DNA from 4 places in the Pseudoalteromonas sp. 2CM41L genome. Region 4 is predicted to be linked to each of the others. Evidence: predicted binding sites of a transcription regulator. Region 4 holds the regulator's gene; each other region holds the start of a gene.
The links. Region 4 encodes sigma-54, which starts transcription at its own class of promoters, with help from an activator protein. Its sites were predicted from a motif close to GTTGGCACGNNNNTNGNNT; they were not measured.
Positions count from the first base shown of each region.

Region 1: the regulator sigma-54 is predicted to act here: its motif matches at 2,729-2,747, upstream of MTF64_RS13980 (BON domain-containing protein).
Region 2: the regulator sigma-54 is predicted to act here: its motif matches at 3,766-3,784, upstream of MTF64_RS18895 (DUF2726 domain-containing protein).
Region 3: the regulator sigma-54 is predicted to act here: its motif matches at 2,585-2,603, upstream of MTF64_RS14855 (TorF family putative porin).

Region 1 is NZ_JALNTN010000012.1:51,589-57,579, reverse strand. Features, by position in the region: gene MTF64_RS14000 (transporter substrate-binding domain-containing protein) at 1-48, shown strand, start outside; gene suhB (inositol-1-monophosphatase) at 102-905, opposite strand; gene MTF64_RS13990 (VOC family protein) at 1,323-1,739, shown strand; gene MTF64_RS13985 (LiaF domain-containing protein) at 1,809-2,465, opposite strand; gene MTF64_RS13980 (BON domain-containing protein) at 2,783-3,349, shown strand; gene MTF64_RS13975 (YqaE/Pmp3 family membrane protein) at 3,415-3,573, shown strand; tRNA gene MTF64_RS13970 (tRNA-Ile) at 3,842-3,918, shown strand; gene MTF64_RS13965 (NACHT domain-containing protein) at 4,086-5,991, shown strand, end outside.
Region 2 is NZ_JALNTN010000023.1:27,047-33,037, forward strand. Features, by position in the region: gene tyrS (tyrosine--tRNA ligase) at 88-1,287, shown strand; gene ampE (regulatory signaling modulator protein AmpE) at 1,358-2,302, opposite strand; gene mtnN (5'-methylthioadenosine/S-adenosylhomocysteine nucleosidase) at 2,303-3,010, opposite strand; gene MTF64_RS18895 (DUF2726 domain-containing protein) at 3,130-3,726, opposite strand; gene folE2 (GTP cyclohydrolase FolE2) at 3,841-4,761, opposite strand; gene arcB (aerobic respiration two-component sensor histidine kinase ArcB) at 4,988-5,991, shown strand, end outside.
Region 3 is NZ_JALNTN010000013.1:99,105-105,095, reverse strand. Features, by position in the region: gene MTF64_RS14865 (AsmA family protein) at 1-949, opposite strand, end outside; gene MTF64_RS14860 (hypothetical protein) at 1,261-2,424, shown strand; gene MTF64_RS14855 (TorF family putative porin) at 2,702-3,388, shown strand; gene MTF64_RS14850 (M1 family aminopeptidase) at 3,667-5,991, opposite strand, start outside.
Region 4 is NZ_JALNTN010000006.1:160,138-166,128, forward strand. Features, by position in the region: gene lptC (LPS export ABC transporter periplasmic protein LptC) at 1-128, shown strand, start outside; gene lptA (lipopolysaccharide transport periplasmic protein LptA) at 118-666, shown strand; gene lptB (LPS export ABC transporter ATP-binding protein) at 663-1,388, shown strand; gene MTF64_RS10140 (RNA polymerase factor sigma-54) at 1,458-2,957, shown strand; gene hpf (ribosome hibernation promoting factor) at 2,985-3,272, shown strand; gene MTF64_RS10150 (PTS sugar transporter subunit IIA) at 3,277-3,729, shown strand; gene rapZ (RNase adapter RapZ) at 3,749-4,594, shown strand; gene MTF64_RS10160 (HPr family phosphocarrier protein) at 4,635-4,907, shown strand; gene mgtE (magnesium transporter) at 5,167-5,991, shown strand, end outside.

The sequences.
Region 1 (5,991 bases), on a different contig from region 4:
ACAAAAGGTTATACCACGGAGCTAAAGCTCGATAACCCTTACTTTTAAAACAAAAAAGGAGCCATAGGCTCCTTTTTTATAGTAGGGTTACATGCGCTTTATTAGCGAAGTAACGCTTCAGGTAATACTGGGCGAATTTCACGGATAATTGCTTGAGTAAGCTTAGGTGCACCACAAATAATGTTACCGCTATTGTTGTAGTTAACGCCACCTGCAAAATCAACAACCATGCCGCCAGCTTCTTTTACAAGTAACTCGCCTGCTGCTGTGTCCCACGGTTTTAAACCAATTTCAAAAAAGCCATCAACACGGCCCGCCGCTACATATGCCATATCTAGCGCTGCAGAACCTGCACGACGAATATCAGCAGTTTGTGTAAACAATGCTTTAAACGCGTCTGTGTATGCATCTAAGTGGTGTTTTTGTTTGAAAGGGAAGCCTGTTGCTAAAATTGAACCAGCTAATTCTACGGTTTTAGTAACGCGTAAACGCTTGCTGTTTAGCTGTGCGCCTTGACCACGAGATGCAGTGAAAAGCTCGCCACGAACTGGATCGTAAATTACAGCTTGGTCTAAACGACCTTTTACTTTAAGTGCGATAGAAACCGCGAAATGAGGGATACCCTTGATGAAGTTAGTTGTGCCATCAAGCGGGTCAACAATCCATTGGTAATCTGCATCTTTGCCTTTGTGCTCACCTAGTTCTTCACCAACAATGCAGTGATCAGGGTAAGATTTTAAAATTGTATCACGAATTACGGCTTCGGCTTCTTTATCAATGTTAGTCACTAAGTCGTTAGTGCCTTTTTGTTGAATTTCAACTTTTGATAAATCTTCACTTGCGCGAAGTAAAATTTTGCCTGCGTTGCGCGCAGCGCGAACCGCAATGTTTAACATTGGATGCATGGTATTACCTTTGGGTTGTAAAAGAACGTTTATATATTTAAGCCGGCGTATTTTAGCGACTTTTGCCATAAAGTAAACAATAAACCCTAAATACTTTTGTGCGTTTTTTGTACGGCCTTGAAATGCATGTAAATTTATTCGCATCTAAGGCATGTTGGCGTGTATGGATTGAAATTTGTTCAACCAAAGGGCAACTTAATCACAGCCATGATGCAAAGCTTCCGCGTCCTGCTCACGCCCCTTACCTACATCCATGTAGGCAAAGCTTCCGTGTCCTGCTAGCAAACATACTGTTGTAAAAATTAATCTTACAAGGGCAATACACGCCAATAATACTAAAAAGTAAAAAAAGTGCTTTACCTAAAGTTAGCTTGAGGTTTTATCTTGTGTTTAAGCAATCAACTAGGGTAAATAATAATGAAATTAGAACACGTACATTTAGTAGTAAACGATATAAATGCCATGCTTAAATTTTACCAAGCAGCCTTTCCTTATTGGTCAATTAGAAGTGAAGGGCATAACACCTGGTATGGCAAACCTAAGCGCTGGGTACATTTTGGCGACGATAACCATTACATTGCTATAAGCGATAATGGCGAGCATAAAAACAGAGATTTGACAGGGCACCAAGTCGGGCTGGCTCACTTTGCCTACGTTACAAACAACCTAGACGCTGTTATACAGCGCTTAAAACACGCCGGATTTAGCATTGATAAAGAGGGTGCAGAAAACCCATTTAGAAAAAACGCATATTACTTAGACCCTGCAGGATTCGAGGTTGAGTTTGTGCAGTATATGAGTGACATTCCAAGCGAGCGTAATAACGACTTATAAAATAGGCATAAATAACGGTGTAGAAAAGCGCATACTATGGCTTTTCTACCCATTGTGTTTTTACCCGTATTATTTATTACTCACCCCAAGCTGGGCCTTTAAATCATTAGCAAAACTCACAAATTTTTCTTTAATGGTGCGTTTAACTTTTACCTCCACCGAACCTAAAACTGTTTTACCTTCTAGGTTAATTGTGGGGCCTTGACGCTTATTAAGCGACACCGTTTTGTTTTCAAAACTACCTAATATACAAAACATTTTAGAAACTACATTAACGTGCTCTGGTACGTAAATTTCTTCGCTGCCAAAAATACAATTTACATGCACGGTAACATGTTGGTGGGCAAAAATAGCATCAGTAAAATCTAAAACAATCGACCCCATATAGTTTTGAATGTAAATATCTTTAGGCACCACCCATTGGCCGCTACGCTCGCTTGAGCCTAAAATGCTTCGCAGTGTTAAGTTTTCTTCATCCGCTTGTTGGGCGCTGTAGTTAGGGGCAAATTGCGTTTGCTTTTGAGCACTGTACTGGGTATCTGTAGTAAGGGTTAAATCCTCTACTAAATTAAGTAACGCAGTATTTTCGATTGCTTCCATTGCACTGTCTAAGCGCCTTTCAAAGGCTTCAGCTGAAATAACGCCATGGCTGTAGTTATAAATAAGTTGGTCTATCACTTGTTCGCGAACTTGCTCTATTGGGCGGTCTTCAATTTTTACAGACATGGGAATAATCCTTTTTATATGAGTTACCACTTTACATAGCAAGTGCTGTACCAAAATTTAACTACCTATATATCAATGGCTTATTATTTTTATAGCGCCGCTTAATTTATTATATTAACGATAGATTAACCAAAACAGCAATATAATCGTTATTTTCACCACTTAAGAAAGTTTTACCTAATAGCCTGTAAATGTTTACTCGGAGGTATTTTTATTTATACCCAATGAAATAGCTAACTCCATGAATTTAAAGTGTTAATAAAGTTGGCCTAAAGCTCGCATACATAAAAGTGTCTTTAATCAAAAGGAGAAAGATTATGAAAACATTCAACAAATCTATGATTGCGGCTTTAGTTCTAGGTACTACAGCTATGGGTGCTCAAGCGGGCACTTGGGAAAATGAAAGTAAAGATGCTTGGATTGATGGTAAGGCAGAAACAGTGCTTCTTATGAACACTAATCTAAACAACTTTGACATTAACACTGATGTAAAAAATGGCAAGGTAGTACTTACAGGTAAAGTAAACAGCGACCTTGATAAAGAGCTAGCTGAAGAACTTGTAATTAGCCTAGATGGCGTATCTGATGTAGAAAACAACCTAACTGTTGTGAAAAACATGGATATGGACGACAAAGATCGTGACACTATGGATGATGATGATAACGACTTAACTGACGCTAAAATCACCACAGTAATTACTACACGTTTCTTATTTGACTCAGAAGTTGACGGTACAGATATCGACGTTGATACCGACAACGGTATAGTAAAACTTAAAGGTTCTGTTGAAACAGAAGCTGAAAAGCAGTTAGCAGTAAAAATTGCTAAAAATGCTGAAGATGTTCGTGACGTAGTAGATGAACTAACTATTGTTGCTGAATAATACACTATACTAAAAAGCCCAGCTTAGCTGGGCTTTTTGCTTGTCATTTTTAAAGGAGCTATATCATGGATATCATTCGTATAATACTGTCGATTTTATTACCGCCACTGGGTGTATTTTTACAAGTTGGTTTAGGTATGCACTTTTGGCTAAATATTTTACTAACTTTACTAGGTTACTTCCCTGGTTTAATTCACGCTATCTACATTATTGCTAAAAAATAATGTGTGGTGTGTTCAATGTGAGCCGGCCACTTTTTTATAGTTATTAAAATTGTAAAAAAGCGGCTTACATACTTCTGCGTTTATTTTCTGTTATTTCCTGCCTATTTGCATGCAAAAAGATTACTATTTAAGCAGTCAGCTTACTGATTGTTAAAATAAAGGTTTTTGCTAGTGACAAGCCTTAAAAAACTTTTTATACTGCAACCCGCTTTAGTCGCTCAGTGGCTAAACGCTTCAAAAATTAACTACCTCGTAGTTATACAAAGTTGGCCCCTTAGCTCAGTTGGTTAGAGCACACGACTCATAATCGTTAGGTCCCCAGTTCGAGTCTGGGAGGGGCCACCACTTTTCAAAGCTTCCCAAGTAAATAACTACTAACAGAAATTACCCTGTGCTACCTCTGTGCTACTTTTCATTATAGTAATATATAAATACTTTTTCTAAGTTGTTTTGTATATCGATAGATAAGTAGATGCTAGACTGCGATAAAGTTACTAACATGGATGTGTCGTATGAACCAATTTGATATTAATGATAAAGACATAGAAAAAAAATTAACTTCTCTAAAAGAAAATGAATTAAGTCAATCAGTACTAGTTCCGTTATTGAAGGAAGTCTACTCTACTCGTGTCGAGTTTACTGGGGGAGTCTATGAAAAAGGAAGAGATATAATCATCTATAAGAAGGATGAACTTGGTGAATTAGAGCCTATCGCTGTACAAGTAAAAAAAATATCTCCCTCTGCAAATTCCCAAACTAGATCATTTCAGCAGTTGCTTAATCAACTCTCACAAGCTAAAGACGAACCTATTATTGACCCTGAGACATCTCTTGAAGTTGATGTAAAAAAAGTGATATTTGTCACACCTTTTCTTCTAGAGCAAAAAGTCATAGATACCCATAAAGGAGCTTTTAAAAAAGCTAAATTAGAAGGTATAACGATCATTGATGGGTTTAAGTTAATAGGGCTGTTGAAAGCAAAAGCTCCATTTTTGCTTAACTCGTTACTTGAAAATAAACAGATCTTAAAAAGCTATGTTAGCCCTAAGTTGACAAATGATTTGCTTATGAAAGCCTTGAACATGGGTACAGGCAAAAAGGTTTGCGATATTTACTGCGATATAGACTTTACCTTTGGAAATAATCGTAGTGCATTAGATCAACATAAGAAAATTGAACCTAAAAAAGCTGTAAAGATAGAAAGAGTATCTTCCAAGTACTTTTCTAAGTTTTGTGCACGCTTTAAGTCAATGGAAGTAGCATCAGGCATTACAATTTTAGATTGTAATGAAATCAATCTTGCTAAGAAAAAGTTTGAAAAAGCGATATCTTTAGAAAGTGAAGATAAGGCTCATCGTAAAAATATAAGCACTTATAAAAGAGAGATCAAAGAGTTAAGTTCTGACGAAATATTTACAAAATATAATTCATTAAAGATAGATGTGAGCGCTATTCTAACTCTGATTAAGAGCGATCCAGCTCTTCTTGAGGAGCATGCTTTTAAAGAACAAGAAGATGAATTGTTGTATAAGGCTTTGATGTTAAAGATTAGAAGAGCCTGCAGCAATATTGATGTGTTGAATTTAAAAATAAAGCAAATAAGAGAATTAATAGATGATTTAGATATTTCAATCGAAGTAGATTTAGGATTAGTTGCTAAATCATTTAACATTGTAGCGACAAAAGTGCGTGAAGCATACTCTAAGCGATTCTCAACAGGTGAGTATCTTTACTCAATAAATTGTCTCAATGAGTTTATAGCAAACCTAAGACCGTATATTAATGAGTTTGAAATTGAACAGCTTGAATATATTAATAATACTAAAATTACGCTTTCTGATGCTCTTGAGTCCAAATATAACGTATTGTTACTTGGAGATGCTGGTTCAGGTAAAACAACGAACTTGCAGGTACATGCCGGTACTCTCTACGAAAATGGATACGACGGCATCGTTTTCTATTCATCTTTGAATGAATTATGTCAACATAAAAAAGTGGAAGAGGACCCCTGCTTATTTGAATTAATAGCTCGTTATATGCACAGCGTAGGTATTCAAAAAAGTACACAGGAAATCATCGAGTCTTTGAAAAATAACAAATGTGTTATTATCTTAGATAGCATCGATGAGGCCATTGCTACCTATTTTTGGGTGATAGAGGCGTTATCAGCACTTGCAAAAGGGATTACAAAAGGAAAAATAATTACCTCTTCACGTTATACTGTAGAGGAAATTAGTGAGTTAGGCTTTTTATCTCTATCTTTATGTCCGTTTAACAATAATCAAAAAGAGCAGTTCTTTAACAAATGGTTTTCCCAAGCCGATGATGCTGTTCAAATTATTGAGCATCTAATTAACAACCCTAAGCTAGGCGATGTGGTGACTAATCCACTATCGGCGACGATTTTAGCAACACTAA
Region 2 (5,991 bases), on a different contig from region 4:
GTGCTTTTGGTTTAAATCTGTTTTAAACCCTTATGTAGCAAGTCATCTAGTTGCCCCTTCGTTGGCAGAATTTTGGAGTAATACACAGTGGATTTACAAACCGCTCTAGCAGAGATAAAACGCGGTGCAGAAGAGATATTAATTGAAGACGAATTAGTTGAAAAACTAAAGTCGGGCAAAAAGTTAAAAATTAAAGCCGGTTTCGATCCTACCGCGCCAGACTTACATTTAGGTCACACTGTACTAATTAATAAAATGAAAACCTTTCAAGATTTAGGTCATGAGGTTATTTTCTTAATTGGTGACTTTACCGGCATGATTGGCGATCCAACAGGCAAAAATGTAACACGTAAACCACTGACCCGTGAAGATGTACTTGCCAATGCTGAGACTTATAAAGAGCAAGTTTTTAAGATTTTAGACCCAGCTAAAACCACCGTTGCGTTTAATTCTTCGTGGATGGAAAACCTGGGCGCAGCAGGTATGATCAAACTTGCAGCTAATCAAACTGTAGCGCGTATGCTAGAGCGTGACGACTTTAAAAAGCGTTACGGCAACGGACAACCCATTGCAATTCACGAATTTTTATACCCACTCGTACAAGGCTGGGATTCGGTTGCACTTGAGTCAGACGTAGAGCTTGGTGGTACTGATCAGCGCTTTAACCTTTTAATGGGCCGCGAGCTTCAAAAAGTAGAAGGCCAAAAGCCTCAAACAGTATTAATGATGCCATTACTTGAAGGTACTGACGGCGTTCAAAAAATGTCTAAGTCGCTTGGTAATTACATTGGTATTACTGATGCGCCAAACGATATGTTTGGTAAAGTAATGTCGATTAGCGACGTACTTATGTGGCGCTATTACGACTTACTAAGCAGCTTATCAATCGAAGAAATTGCAGCGCAAAAACAACGCGTAGAGCAGGGCACTAACCCGCGTGATATTAAGATTGAGCTGGCGAAAGAGTTAATTGCACGTTTTCACAGTGAAGAAGCTGCGCAAGCCGCACACGATGACTTTATCAAACGTTTTCAGAAAAAAGCGCTACCTGATGAAATCCCTGAGCTGACAATTACCATTGCAGAAGAAGGTATTTTAATTGCTAACTTACTTAAAGAAGCTAATTTAGTAGCCAGTACTTCTGAAGCAATGCGCATGATTAAGCAAGGTGCAGTAAAACTTAACGGTGAAGATAAAATCACTGATACAAAACTTGAAGTAGTAAAAGGCACGACCGCTATTTACCAAGTAGGTAAGCGTAAGTTTGCCAACATTACTGTAGCGTAAGCGCAGTTAAAACTAAAAAACCAGCTTAGGCTGGTTTTTTTGTGCGCGTATTTTGGCTGCTAAAAAACCACTAAATCAGCTTTAATATCTCAATACTGATAATAACTAACAGCCAAAATGCACGCGCTTGATTTAATCTATTTATAATCACGGGTACGTCTTCGGCTTTTGGGAGTCGCTCGGTTCCAATACGCATTTTATTAAAACGCTTACCAAAATAAACCGCAGGGCCGCCTAGCTGTACGCCAATAGAGGCGGAGCACACACTTAAAATCCACCCTGTATTTGTTTGATAAAAGTGTCTGCCATAGTGCTTTATGTAATGCATACTTTGTTTACTGGCTTTGCTTGCGGCAATGGTTAATGCAAGTAAGCGTACGGGGATAAATTCGATTATAAACAAAAGTATTTTAAGCGGTTTTAAAAAGTGGCTATTAGGTGATATATCGGCGCGCCAAGCATGCTGCATTAAAGTCAGTAGCCGATACGCTAAAGTGGCAATTGGCCCAAGTAATAAAAATATAAATATAACGGTAAAGTAATTACGGGCAGTTCGTAAAATTAAGCTTTCAATTAAGGCTTTAATAATACCTGGCGCTGAGAGCTTATTGACCTCTCGGGCAAGCAGTGGCTTTACGAGTTCACGCGCGGTAGATTTTTGGTTTTGTTTTACTAACTTTGCAACACGCAGGGCTTTTTTTTCAATCGCTTTGCTTTCTAGGCACAAATATAAAATGAGGCCCGCGAGCAGCTCAGGATAAAAGGCAAATTCAAGCAGTAACACAATAATAATAAGAATAACGCTTAAAACTAGCGTACAGGCAAGAGTGGAGGCTAAATAAAGGTAACTTTTAGGCTCACTTGGTTTATAAACTCGTTTTCCTATAGCACTAAATATAGCGGTTAATACTGTATTAGGGTGATACCAGCTTTTTAACGGGAAAAAGCGCTCAGCAATGAGCGCCACAAAAAAGGCAATAAAGTCCAAATGGTTTTGAACAATATTGCTTAGCATTTACAGCGTAACTTTTGTTAGTTTTTCCAATAGTGCAACAACCATTTTTGATGAGTTGATTGATGCAGTCTCTAAGTATTCTTCAAACGATTGCGGCGACTCTTTACCGGCAATGTCAGACATAGAGCGAATAACCACAAATGGCGTATTAAGCGCAAAACACGTTTGTGCAATAGATGCGCCTTCCATTTCTACTGCAAGCATTGTAGGAAAGTCGCTGCGTGCTTTATCAATTCGCACTGGATCACACATAAATGAATCACCCGTACAAATTAAGCCTACTAAGGTTTTTACTTCGCTAATTTGCGCAATGGTTTGCTCGGCAGCTTCAACTAGTTTTGGGTGTGCGGCAAAGCCTGCTGGCATTTGTGGAACTTGGCCAATTTCGTAGCCAAAAGCGGTTACATCTACATCGTGATGGCGAACTTCTGAAGAGATAACAACATCGCCAACACTTAAAGAGGGATCAAAGCCACCGGCAGAACCTGTGTTGATAACACAGTCAGGATTAAAGTTATCAATTAATAACGTGGTTGCAATCGTTGAGGCCACTTTACCAATACCCGATTGCACAAGTGTTACTGTATTACCTGCTAATTCGCCTGTGTAAAAGGTAAACCCTGCTTTTGTTAGCACTTGTGGGTTTTGCATTGCTTCACGTAAAATTTTAACTTCTGGCTCCATTGCGCCAATAATACCAACATTCATAGTGTTTGATTCCTGAGTTTGAATACGTAGATTATACGTGAAGTTAGCAATAAAAAACAAAAAAGCGAGCTGTTTTACGGCTCGCTTTAAATACTTTTAGGAGAGTATTTAATTCTATTTTAAATTTCGGCTAACGCAGTGGTTTGCGCTTTAGCCTGAGAAGGTGACAATACCGCAGGTTTACTTACACGATTACGTGTTGGACGAGCCGATTGCACCGCTGCAGGTTTGCCTAATTTAAACATAATTGCATCGCGCACCTCAGAAGGGCGGTAGCCTGATTTTACTTTCATACGAATATGTGGAATGCCAGCAGATTCTAAAGCGCCGTTTACAAACCAGTCGCGCTGGGCTTTGTGGCCATCTTTATTGGCGTTGTTAACTAAATCGACCGCAGCCACTATCGTCATTTTTTCTTTATCTACCAGCACAAAATCGAGTTGCTTATTTTTAGCTTTAGCTAAAGCTGCACGTTTTGATTTAGCAGAGAGGCCTTGCTTGCAGTCGATTACATCGATGAGTTTGACGCGGCTCACAATTTTGTATTGATCGCCTACCGCACGCTCTAAAAGATTTAAAAATGCACCCTCAACCTGTGTAAACACGGTTTGTTTGCGGGTAAAAGGATAGGGATTGCCGCCATCATCACTAAATTTTGACGCAACCACAGAGGCCCCAACCACTAATACTAAAATTGATAATAAAGCGAATTCCATACGGTAACTCCATAACAACAAATTGACACTGCTCAAGTAAAGCAATTTACGTGCCTAAAAATTGGTTGTTATGGCTAATTACCGTATGTATTTATTATTGATGCAGCAGGGCTGTTAGGCTTTGAAACCGCCCTCAATTCCTTTAACGGCAATAGCGACTGCATCATGCGCATGGAGTGATTCGTAATGATTAATTTGCAGCCAGTAATCACTAAAGTTATCGTTTTCAAGAACCGCTTTAATTTTACGTGCAGCATCTTCACAAAACATTAAATTTTGACCGTTAAGGCGGGCAAATTCTTGCTCATCTTCACGTTTTACTGCCGCTTGTACCGGGGTTTTTAGCTCAGCTTCTAATGTATCAATTAAATTTACTACGTCAAATTCACTAATTGTGTTGTCTAGCTTTACTTTAACGTTTGCAATTGAACGCTGTGAGTGAGGCGTTGCCACAATACCCTGCGTTGTACCTAGCCATGCTAAAACGTCTTTTTGATTAAGTGTTTCTTGGTTAAACTTTTCGCTAAAAGCATTCTGAATAAGCTGGCGAGCAAGTGCTGCAGAGCATGGACAGGTTGATGAATAAGTAACATCAACGCTTAGCTCGTAGCTAATTACGCTATTTTCAATAGTGCTGGTTAGGGTAATTGGGTAGCTTTTCCAACCTGCTTTACCGCTTAATAACGATTTACGACGCAGCGGTAACTCAAATTTAAACTCTATTTGGGCTTTGTCACTTAATCCTTCGTGGCTGGTGATAAAGGTATCGAGTGCTTGAGCTAAAGTTTGTGGGTTAACTTGTTGCTCTGTTGAGAGTAAATCAAGCGCTAAAAATAAACGCGACATATGAATGCCTTTAGCGTCTTCTTTATGCAAATTAACAAAGGCACGCGCTTTTGCGTTAACGGTAACGGGTGCTAAATCTTTCGATTCAAAAATAAATGGCAGTTCTATTTCGCCCATACCAACCCAGTCTAACTTACCTGTTTGTAAGGCGGGAGCCGTATCAGCTATATCGGGCATGTTGGTTTGCATGTGCGCTACTCGTTATTGGTCATAATAAAGCGCAGCATTTTACACTAAATAATTTATTGCTGAAATGATGAGTTTAACAAGTAGGCAAAAGTAAACATGAAAATTTTCTGTTTTTGTCGCACAACATGAATATAGCTAATAGAAAAATGCTAAAATCTGCTGCAAAATGCGTTTGACTATTAATAGGCACTTTTTATTTATGCCTAGTAACGAGATACACTGACCTATGACCGATTCTTCTTTGAGCCCTTGGGCTCGAGTACTTTCTAGTTTAATAACTCGCTTTGGTGAGTTAAAAACCGCGGCAATGTGCTACGCGCTTTTATTAGGCGTGTCGCTTATATTGTCGAGTATGTTTTATTATGTGGCACTGGGTGAGGTTAATTTAGTTGATATTTTAGCGGTGGTATTTTTTACCGCGGTTGTATCTCCGTTTATGATCAGTATTTTACTCAACTCGATTAGACAATTAGATGCCTCATACGCTTATTTAGACAGCGCCACAAAACAAGAAAAGCTGTTAAACCAAACATTAAAAGATAATATCAACCGCCTCAACATTGAAATAGATGAGCGAAAAATGGCTTTTCATGCCAAGCATCGCGCCATTGAAGAGCTTCGCCGCGAAATAGCAGAGCGTAAAAAAACACAACAAGAACTTGCTCAGCAAGGCATGCTCCTTCGCTCTATTGTCGACTCTTCCCCCGATTTATTTTATTACCGAGATAACAACGGCGTGTTTGCCGGCTGTAATAAGATGTTTGAAGAGGTTATGGGCAAAACCAGCGCTGAACTAATTGGTAAAACAGTGGAGCAGATTTTCCCAAGCTACTTTTTAGCAGAAGTACTCAGAACCGATAAACAAGTAGAGCAAACGCATCAAGCGCTGACAATTGATGTTGAATATATGGTTAATGGCGAAAATCGTTGGTTTGAGCTGCGTAAATTACCGTTTATAAACGATCAAGGTGATTACATAGGTTTGCTTGCATTTGGGCGTGATATAACCAGCCGTAAAGAAGCAGCACAAGCGCTTGAAACAGCCTATAAGGATAAAGGTAAGTTTATAGCAACGCTTAGCCATGAGCTGCGCACGCCATTAAATGGCATTGTAGGCTTAACCCGAATGCTACTTGATACAGAGCTTAATAAACAGCAACGCAGTTGGTGTAATACGGTGTTTTCGAGCGCTGAAACCTTAGGTAATATTTTTAACGATATTATAGATTT
Region 3 (5,991 bases), on a different contig from region 4:
TTACTTCACTTTTTCCTTTAATCTCTAATTCATCTAGGGTAGCAATCAGCTCTTCTAAGTTAAACGTATCATCTATAAGATGCATTTTACCGTTTACACTAAACGCATTAAATGCATTTTCTTTAGCGTTTAAGTCTACCCCTTGCCAAGTTGCTAGCTCCTTAACAGAGTCGCCACTTAGCGCTAACTCGCCTTTTATATCTTTACCTTGGCGAGCAATACTGCCGTTAAAAGTAAGATCGACCAAGCGAGAGTCTACGCTTTGAGTAACCTCAAATGTCGCCCCTTCAATTGCCTTTGCCGGCGTATCAAGTTTTACATCAAGCTCAAAGCGCTCTTGCATATATGTAATGCCGCCTTTGATCTCTAGTGTTTTACGTAGTGAAGGAAGTAAAATAGCCAATTCCAAGTCACTAATTTGTTGTTTAGCGCCTGTTTGCCCATCTAGGTAAGTAAACGTACCACCGTAAATAGCCACTTCACCTAACTCTATATCAAAGTTCTCTGGTAGTTTAACAGCCTCACCTGATTGAGTTTGCTCTTGCGGCTGCTCTGCTACAGCATCAAACAACTGCCAGTTAGCTTTACCGTTTTTATCAGTTTCTAATAAAATATTGGGCTCGTTAATAACAAACTTATCAAGTTTGAATTCGCCGCCAAATAACGATAACCATGGTATATGCACAGCTAATTGCTCCATACTTGCCATGTCGTCGCGCGAGCCTGTCTGCATGTTTGCAAAGTGTACATCGTTAAGCTCTAACTTTAATGCAGGAAATACACTAAGCGTTTTATCACCTTTAATAGTAAGTGTGCGCCCTGTTGTTTTTTCAACCTGTTCAGATACTTTATTAAAAATAGTATCGGTTGGGATTAAAAACGGAGCGGCAATAATTAACGCAATACAAAGTAAGAGTATTACACCAACAATTTTGAGTAAGGTCTTCATGATCATCCTTTCAAACGTGCAAATAATGTTCTTATCATAGCGAGTGTTAGCTTTAAAATCATTGTCGTTGTGACAAAAAAGCACTTTATTGTAATTTATTTAATTTGAAATGAATTTATGCTTAAAAGTAAACGTTGCGAAATTGGTGACTAAAAGTAAAGCTCATCAAGTTTAAATCTAACCAAGTATTAAACCCTACAACATTGCATCCCTTGAATTGTTAGGTATGATGCACGGCCCTGTTGCTATTGGCGTATTTGCGCTAAAATAAAGCAGCTAAAAAATGTATCTACTCGGAGACTCTACAAGGCATGAAAAAACTGCTAATTTCACCGTCAAAAATGGCGCTAGGCGAACAAGAAAGTCAAATTTACCAAAACATCTTGAAGCAAGCTTCAGAACTAAGCCTAAACCTAATGGCCGTGAAAGTAGAAAACCACCCAGAGGATTTTTTAGGCTGGTGTTATGAGCTGCTAAGTGCAAGTAAAGACCGTATAAATTACGATTTACTAGAGCCACAACAACTGCCAGTTTTAAAAAAGCTGCACGACCAGCTAACCTCAGCAATTAGCTTTTTACAGCTTAAAACAATACGTGTAGCACCTTGGCCTGTTATTAGTATGTTTGTAGAGCAACACAAAGAACTTATTGCACTGGACGAACAGCTTCGCCTTACCACGTATTTGCACAGCATTCGTGAGCAAGCACTAAAAGATATGATCCCAGAGGATTTACTGGCATTTAGTGGTAAACACACTGCCACGCTCGACCCAAGCACCTATAACTTTGATGTTGAATGGTTCGCATCAACAAAAAGTGCAAAGGGTTTTCATCAAATGCTAGCCGACTTACCTGGCGCGTTTGACGATGCACTTGCTAACATCCCGCTTGAAGGTGATGTGAGCGAAGCTGATTACCAACAGTTTGTTGTTGCTTATTTACTTGCCTTTAACGGTAGCGATGAAAAGCCAACCCTTGCTCCTGCTACACGTTTATTAGCAATGCGCCGCCCCGATGTGTTTACGCCGATTAGTAATAGCCGTCTTGATGCATTATGCGCAGCTTTAGGTATTACAAAATTAAACAATCGCGACTTTGAGCGCTACTGGCAAGATATAGTACAAAGCATTCATGCTATGTCGTGGTTTAAAATGGCTAATGGCAGCAATGAACTAGAAGAGCAACTAGTTAGTATAAAAGCGTTATTACCGTGCTTTTTTTACTATGCAGATGCCAGCACGGCCGACAACTCAAATTATATTAAGCTATTAAATAAACCTAAACGCAGCACAACAAGTGCAGGAAAAGCACAGCGCAGAGGTAAAGAGTCAGCCGAAATACTTGTAGACCGTGCACTTGCAGCCGATGACATTCCCGAGCATATTCGTAGCAAACGCGACTCTATTATTAGCGAAGTACAAAAAGGCCGCGGAGTAAACGAAACAATTAGTCTTATGCGCACTATATTTGGCTAAATTTACCTAACCTAACTGTATTTTTCTGGTGCAGTTAGGTTAATTTATGCACCAGCAGTGTGCGTTTTTTAATTAACCACCTCAATCATCCCCTCTTCTAAAACTTCTCAACATATTGTTTTATAAAAGTAAAAAAACAGTTTTATAGAAATTATTTTAAGCTGGCACATACAGTGCAATTGCATTCCCAGTTAAACAATAAAACACCGCCAGTCAAAGGGTTGCCAATAAGAGAATAAAAACCTAGGCGATAAAAATCATATAACGGGAAATGGACATGCTAAAACTAAAAAAAACCGTCGCAATTAGCGCAATAGCTTTATTAGGTGCTACATCTTTAACATCAACAGCCGTACATGCAGAAGTAACAGCAAACGCAGCGGCTACGTCTAACTACTTATGGCGTGGTCAAGAGCAAACTGGGGGCGATGCTGCTATTTCTGGCGGTATTGATTACGCTGACGAGTCAGGCTTTTATGTAGGTACTTGGGCATCAAATGCTTCATGGGCCGATGAAATGACTTACGAGCTTGATGTTTACGCGGGTTTTGGTGGCGATATTAACGACACATTTAGCTACGATGTAGGTTACATTTATTACGCTTACCCAGATGCAGCTTCTGAGGCAGATGCTGATTTCTCTGAAATTTACGGTAGCATCAGCGCAGAAGGTTTCACCTTTGGCGCTGCAATCCTTGCCACTTCAGCGGCAGATGGCGATGGCACCGACTTTGGCGATTCATTATACCTAAATGCCGATTACAGCTTTGCTGTTGGCAGCAATGGTACTGAGGTTGCGCTGCACTTAGGTCACTACTCTGGCGACTTTATAGGCGATGATAATATTATTGATTACGGTATCTCTGTATCAAAAGATGGTTTTACTTTTGGCGTATCTGACACCGACATGGATGAGTCAGATGTTAAAGTTTACGTAGGCTACGCTGTAGACTTTACGCTTTAAAACAAAATGTGTTACTTGCTGCAACACTAAGGGCCTTTTGGCCCTTTTCTCGTTTAGGGCACCTAAATACTCACAGCGCCTTTTAATTTTAGCTACTAAAGCACTTTGCTATATAACCCACTTCGGTTAATCGCCGAGCTTCTCGCTGCTATTACCCCTTTTTACCAATATGCTAATTCGCTTTATTAAGCTTTATTGCGCATTTGTATTAGTAATTCGCTAAAACAAAAAAGGCCGCATTAAATGCGGCCTTTCAGTTAATTACTAATCGTTAATCGTTAAAACTTAGCTAGGTTGTTTTTACTGTCTTTATCTACAAGCTTAATGTACGGGTCAACCCCTGCGTACACTGGCTTTTCTTTTACTTTTAGCTCAATAGCATTAGTACCAGAGACTATTTGATGCTTTTGCGAGTAAATCACAAAGTCTTCAGCGAGAAGGTTTTCAGGGTCATCGCTAAACAATGCAATATCAATTAGCTCATCAAGTGGTTGCTCGGTTTCTTCACCTTGTCCATCGGCATGCTGCTTAGTTGCTTCAACGTTCAGTGTTACTGTATAAAAACCTTCGCTATCAACATCATCTGTAACCGACACTGCTTTCATTTCAAGCTCATAAAGCGTTATATATTTAAACTGATCATCAATAAAACGTTGCTCCGCTTGCGTTGCGTCTTGTTTTAAATAGCTAAGTAAATCAAGCGTAGTTGGGTATGGGGTTGATTGGTATTTAAACTCATTCAAAAACGCTTTAAGTGCGGCATTTAAGCGTTCTTCACCTAATCGGTCATACAAAGCCATCATCGCAACTGAGCCTTTATTGTAATGAAGATATTGTTGCGACTGCGTTTTATACAGCGGCATTTCTTCAAAGGCTTCGCCTGTGCGGCCCATTAAGTATCTATCTAACTCGTACTTTAAGAATTTACGAAGCTTCTCGGCGCCAAAGCGTTTTTTTAGTACCATAAGCGCACTGTATTGGGAGAGCGATTCAGAAATAACGGCACTGCCCTCTACATTAGCCCCAGATACTTGATGCCCCCACCATTGGTGTGCAACTTCATGTGCGGTTACATAGTAAGGTAGGTCAACTTTACTCTCATCTCTTAAGTCTGTGTTAAAGCCAATACTTTCTGAGTAAGGCACCGTATTAGCAAAACTTTGCGCAAACGAGCGATACTTAGGAAACTCAATAATACGAAGCTGTTTATGCTGATATGGCCCAAAGGCTTGCGTGTAGTAATCTATTGAGTCTTGTACCGACTCAATCATACGGTCAACATTCCATGCATGATCTTTGTGGTAGTACACCTCAATATTTACACCGTTATGTTCAACCTTTTTGCTTTCAAGCTCCGCCGAAAGCACAGAATAAAAGTTTAAAATAGGGGCATCCATTTTATAAACAAAAGTACGTCTTCCGTCTTTTACACTTTCACTTTTTAAATAACCGGGTGTAATAGCAAATTGTGACTCATCAGTGGTTACTGTTGCCTTGTAGTTTATAAAGCCATTAGCAGGCCCAAACTCATTTTGCGTATAATAGCGGCTGTCTTCTAGTTTATGTGCACGTTCAAGCTCGGGTAAATCGTGCTTACGGCGCTCATACTTATCCGCAATTTGAAAATACTTTTGATAACCAAAATTTGGTAATAATTCTCTATTATTTACAAATGTACCATTGTGCACGAGTTGAGTATCAGATCCTCTATCAACAAAACCGTCGTGTTCACGAGTAACAGAAAGCTCACCTTCGCGTACTTCATTAGGCATTAGCGGTTGTTCAAACTCAAACCATACCATGCCAAAATCGGTTAAACGCTCAACTATTTTTCCGCCCGCCATTTTTACATCCCAGCTTTTAGATTGGCTAGGCTCGTTAATTAACACACGGGTTATTGGCTCGTTTGCGGTATTGGTAAACTTAATTTTAGCCACGGCATTTAAAGCACGTTTTTTAGGGTAAATATCAATGTGTAAATCAACATCAGTTATTATAGGCAGTGGCAAGTCTTTGTATTGTGAGAACTCTTGCTCATACCTTACTTGTAGCGCTTCGTTATCATCACTTGTTACAAACTCATTTATTACACGGGTGTTGTAATAAATGTTATAACCCGCGCCCACAAATACCAATAAACTTATAACGGCTGCAATCTGGCCTTTTAAAGACATGTTGTAACGCACTAAAGATAAACGCGTACGCAATGTTTGCGATGGACCACGATGCCATAAAGCAAACCCTACAATAGCTAAAAACACACTCAATGCGCCCCAATATAGGGTATACCAATGCGCGCCTTGTAAAAAATGCCCGTAACCGTTTATGTCTGAATACGGTACGCTGCTGCTTTGCGAAAAATGATACATATGATGCTCAAACCCGTAAGCACCCATTACCATTTGAGCAATGTAATACAGAATAAACAAACCCATACCTATGTATTTATTAGGGCTAACTATTTGTAAAAAGAACGCCAAAATAGCCATCATAATTAAAGGCAATAATGTAAGGTAACCCAACCTAAATAAGTACTGGCCAAGCTCTAGGTTAAATTGCCCCTTAAATAGTTGCACTGCAATGGTAAACATCATACCTACTAA
Region 4 (5,991 bases):
GCTCTGAGCAGCCAGTGGTTGTCACTGGGCCTAATTTAAAAATTGTCGGGAAAGGCCTTGAAGCCGATTTAAAAACCGAAGTAATAAAACTAATTAACCATACGCGAACAATATATTATGACCAATAAACTCACTAAAATACTTATTATCCCATCGCTAATGCTTGCCTTTAGCGCCTCTGCTGCTGAGCCTGCTGCTCAACCGCCAGCAAATCAAATTTCTATTAGTGCAGACCGTCAAGAAGGCCAACTTAAAGAAAACGTAGGTATTTTTGAAAAGAACGTCGAAATTGTGCATGGTAATCGCAAAATTACAGCCGACCGACTCGAAGTACATAAACGTGAAGACTTAGGGGATAACAAACAACTCCTTATTGCCACTGGCAGCCCAGCCTACTTCGAAGAAAAACAAGACGATGGTACCGTAATGAGTGCCAGTGCAAACGAAGTACGTTACGACGTAGCAAAGCGATTTTTAACGCTTGTTGGCGATGCTGAAGTCGCGCAAGCCGGTCAAAAAATTAATGCTAAAAGTATTACCTACGATATGCAGCAGCAGCTTATTAGCGCAGAAAAAGACGAAAACTCCACGGATCGTGTCCACACAATTTTAGTGCCTGTTGAAGCAAAAATTAAAGAAAAAACAGGTAACGAAGGTCAACCATGAGCACCTTAAAAGCAGAACTATTAGCAAAAAGCTATAAAGGCCGCCAAGTTGTAAAAAATGTAGGCCTTGAAGTAGAAGCCGGCAGCATTGTTGGCTTATTGGGCCCTAATGGCGCAGGTAAAACCACCACCTTTTACATGATTGTAGGGTTAGTACCTAGCGACAAAGGTAAAATTTCTATTGATGATAACGACATTACGTTATTACCTATGCACAGCCGCGCCCGCTTAGGCATTGGCTATTTGCCGCAAGAGTCATCAATATTTAGAAAGCTGACAGTTTATCAAAACCTAATGGCTATTTTAGAAACGCGTAAAGAGCTCAATAAAGCCGCGCGAGAAGAAACGCTTAACAACTTACTTGATGAATTTAGTATTCAGCATATTCGCGATAGCCAAGGTATGGCGCTTTCTGGTGGTGAACGCCGCCGTGTAGAAATTGCCAGAGCACTGGCAGCGAACCCCAAATTTATTTTATTGGATGAGCCTTTTGCTGGTGTTGATCCGATTTCAGTGTTAGATATAAAGAAAATAATAGAACATCTTAAAAACCGTGGCATTGGCGTATTAATTACCGATCACAATGTAAGAGAAACCCTTGATGTTTGTGAAAAAGCCTACATTGTTTCTCATGGGGAGCTAATTGCATCTGGTACCCCAGAACACGTATTAAATGACAAAACTGTACGCGATGTTTATTTAGGCGAGCAATTTAGGCTGTAACATTTAAGCCACACCTACAAGCATCTGCTAATATTAATTATAACAACATAAAAGGATTGTTAGAGATACATGAGGCAATCATTACAGCTGCGCATGGGCCAGCAACTTACAATGACTCCACAATTGCAACAAGCGATTCGCTTGCTGCAGCTCAGTACATTGGATCTCCAGCAAGAAATACAAGAAGCACTTGATAGCAACCCGCTATTAGAAGTAGAAGAGCAAGATTACACGGAAGAGTCGGCTGGAAAAAATGAACAAAAAGCAGATACGGATGATGTAACCGTAAGCGCATCGGCTGACGATACAACCAGCGAGTACGAGCAAGACAGTGGCGAAGCTTTAAATAAAGACACCGTTAGCGATGATATGGCAATGGATGTAACTTGGGATGAGTACATGAGCGCAGCCCCTGCGGCATCCTCAGGCCCAATGCCAGAAGATGAGTCTATTTATCAAGGTGCCTCTACTGAAACGCTACATGAGTATTTAATGTGGCAGCTTCAGCTTACTCCTTTTAGCCCAACTGACGAAGCCATTGCTATTGCCATTGTAGAAGCTGTAGATGACTCGGGTATTTTAACGCTAAGTTGCGAAGAAATTTTAGAAAGCTTTAACCAAGAAAACGATGACGAAGTTGAAGTTGAACTTGATGAAATAGAAGCCGTTTTAAAACGTATTCAGCTATTTGACCCTGTAGGTATAGCCGCGCGCAGTTTACAAGAGTGCTTGTGCATTCAGCTAAACCAGTTTGATAAAGACACCCCTTTTATAGAACAAACTAAAATGATCTTAACCGATCACATTGATCTATTAGCGGCACGCGACTATCGTACATTAATGAAAAAGACTAAGCTTAAAGAAGACGAGCTTAAAGAGGTCATGACCCTAATACATACCCTCAACCCAAAACCTGCAGATACAATAGTAAGGGAAGAGTCGGAGTATGTAATACCGGATGTGTCGGTTAAAAAAATAAAAGGCCGCTGGGTGGTAGAGCTAAATCCAGATAGCATGCCAAAAATACGCGTAAATAGTCAGTACGCAGCTATGTCACGTACCGTAAAATCAAGTGGTGATAGCCAGTTTATTCGCTCTCACTTACAAGAAGCTAAATGGTTTATAAAAAGCCTTGAAAGCAGAAACGACACGCTGCTCAAAGTAACAAACTGTATTGTAAAACAGCAACAGGCATTTTTTGAACATGGCCCCGAAGCCATGAAGCCAATGGTTTTAAACGATGTTGCTGAAATGGTAGAAATGCATGAATCGACAATTTCGCGTGTTACCACGCAAAAATATATGCATACGCCACGTGGTATTTTTGAGCTTAAGTATTTTTTCTCAAGCCACGTAAGCACTGAAAACGGCGGAGAGTGTTCATCAACCGCAATACGTGCCCTAATTAAAAAGCTAATTGCCGCGGAAAACTCAGCTAAACCATTGAGTGATAGTAAAATTGCGGATATATTGGCAGAGCAAGGAATTAAAGTAGCTAGACGCACAATAGCAAAATACCGTGAATCGCTAGCTATTCCACCGTCAAATCAGAGAAAGAGTTTGATATAAGACGTAAAAAACAAAGAGGAAATGCTTATGCAACTAAACCTAACTGGTCGTCACGTAGAAGTAACTGATTCACTTAGAGACTATGTAAATAATAAATTTGCAAAGCTAGAAAGGCACTCAGATCATATTAGCAATGTGCATGTCATTCTCGATGTAGAAAAACTCAACCAAAAAGCAGAAGCGACTATTCATGTAAGTGGCGCAGATTTATTTGCCTCAACAGAGCACCAAGATATGTATGCCGCTATAGACTCGTTGATTGACAAGCTCGATCGTCAAGTCATAAAACATAAAGAGAAGCTTGCTAGACACTAATATTATGAAATTAAGTACATTAGTATGCCAGGACTGCAGCAAAGCTGCGGTCCTTTTTAGTAGTAAAAAAAGAATTTTAGAGTTTATCAGTGAGCTAGCTCATGAAAAGCTCCCCTACTTACCACAACAAGATATTCTTAATGCGCTGGCAAGCAGAGAAAAGCTAGGCAGTACTGGTATTGGCCGGGGTATCGCCATTCCTCATGGCAGAATGGGTGGCGTAGAAGAGCCGCTGGCTTTAGTACTTGTTAGCGACACGCCTGTTAACTTTGATGCTATTGATAACTGCCCTGTTGATATTTTTGTTGCACTCATCGTACCAGATGGCGATAACCAACAGCACCTAAAGACTCTGGCAACCATAGCTGATAAACTGAGCAACAAAGAATTTTGTAAACAGCTGCGTAGTGCTAAAACCGATGCAGAGCTGTATCAAGTAATTGTTGATCAATCGTAGTAAATACTAAGGGCTATAAATGGAGTTAATTATCATAAGCGGCCGTTCTGGTTCAGGTAAGTCGGTTGCTTTACGCGTGGTTGAAGATTTAGGCTATTATTGCGTAGATAATATTCCGGTCAACTTACTGCCCTCTTTAGTGCGAAGTGTTTCAGATAACTATGACAAAATAGCCGTTAGTATAGATGTTCGTAATATCCCCAAAGAACAAGACGAATTTAACGATATTCTCGAGTACCTTCCTGACTTTGCTAAACCCACACTGTTTTATTTAGATAGTGATGATCAAACACTGATCAAACGTTTTTCAGAAACACGCAGATTACACCCTTTATCCATCGATTCGCTGCCGCTTGATTTAGCAATAAAAAAAGAAAAAGAACTGCTTGATGTACTCGTAACGCGCGCTGACTTTATGCTAGATACCACCGATTTAAGTGTGCACCAATTAGCAGAGTCAATTCGCGAAAAAATACTGGGTAAAAAAGATAAGCAACTTATTGTAACGTTTGAATCGTTTGGCTTTAAACACGGCATACCTAAAGAAGCTGATTATGTTTTTGATGCTCGCTTTTTGCCAAACCCCCACTGGGAGCCTGAACTCAAACCGCTTACGGGCCTTGATCAACCAGTAAAAGATTTTTTGGCAAATCACAGCATAGTGCAAAAATTCACTTGGCAAATTCAAACCTTTGTACAAACTTGGCTGCCACACTTAGAGCGCAATAACCGTAGTTACCTCACTATTGCAATTGGCTGTACTGGTGGTCAACATCGCTCGGTTTATTTAGCGCAAGCCATTGGTGAGAGCTTTGCTATGACGCATCCGAATGTCAAAATTCGTCATCGTGAGCAAGAAAAGTAACCTTAAAATAATAACCTGTTCAGTTTAGGTATAGTAATTTATGCGCTGTGAAGACACATTTTTAATAAAAAATAAATTAGGCTTACACGCCAGAGCGGCAACGGTCCTTGCGCAATTAGCTGTGCAGTTTGATGCTAAAATCACCTTACACCAAGATGATAAAGAAGCCGCAGGCGACAGCGTATTAGCTTTAATGCTACTTGAAAGCAGTAAAGGTAAAGAAGTTAAAGTAGTCTGTGAAGGCCCTGATTCAGAGCAAGCTTTGCATGCGGTTGGGCAATTAATTGCCCAACGATTTAACGAGCAAGAATAATTTAAAGCACCATAGCCTTATAAGTTAAAGACTTATCTGGCCAAATTATAAAGATTTAGTAAATTAGGGTATTCCGACTCGCCTAATTTAGTGCTTTAATTTAGGATAATAAAGCCATGCCCCTGCTAAATTTGGTTACTTAATTTTAAACACTAATTTAGTCCCAGCATTGGGTTTAGCACAAAAAATAAAGAAAATAACAGTGGGCAACTCCACTTACTAAACACCTTTCCATTACACAAAAATATTTAGGATGCCAATGCCAGAAGCGTTTGAACAAGACTATCCACTACAGCAACTAAAACAAGTGACTAAATCACTTAATAGTGGGCAATTTGTTCAAGTAAGACGCATGCTAGCAAAAACAGCACCTTGTGATACAGCACTGCTGCTTGAATCCTCTCCGCATAAAATTAGACGCATGCTTTGGCAACTGGTTGACCCAGATGTGCAAGGGGATGTGCTAGAAGAGCTCTCTGAAGATGTACGCTTAGGTATCATTGCACAAATGGAACCTGAGCATATTGCCGCGGCCACTGAGGATATGGGCCACGATGATTTAGGTGAAGTCCTACGTAGCCTACCTGATACCGTGTACAAAGATGTGGTTAGCGCTATGGATACGCAAGACCGCGAACGCGCTACACAGGCCTTATCTTACCAAGAGCGCTCTGCAGGCGCGCTAATGAACACCGATACGGTGACCATTCGCCCAGACGTTACACTTGATGTTGTGCTGCGTTATATTAGGCTACGCGGTGAGCTGCCAGAGGGCACCGATGATTTATACGTTGTTGATAAACATAACTGTTTTTTAGGTGCATTATCACTTAGTACACTGTTAACTAATCCGCCTGAAAAAATTGTTCAAGATTTAATGGATGAAGACTGTGAGTCTATCCCTATTTCGATGGATGAAAGTGAAGTTGCTCAGTTGTTTGAGCGCCATAACTGGATATCGGCCCCTGTAGTCGATGATAACGCCCACTTGCTTGGGCGTGTCACTATTGATGATATTGTTGATGTTATTCGTGAAGATGCAGAGCACAGCTTATTAAGCCTTGCCGGTCTTGATGATGAAGAA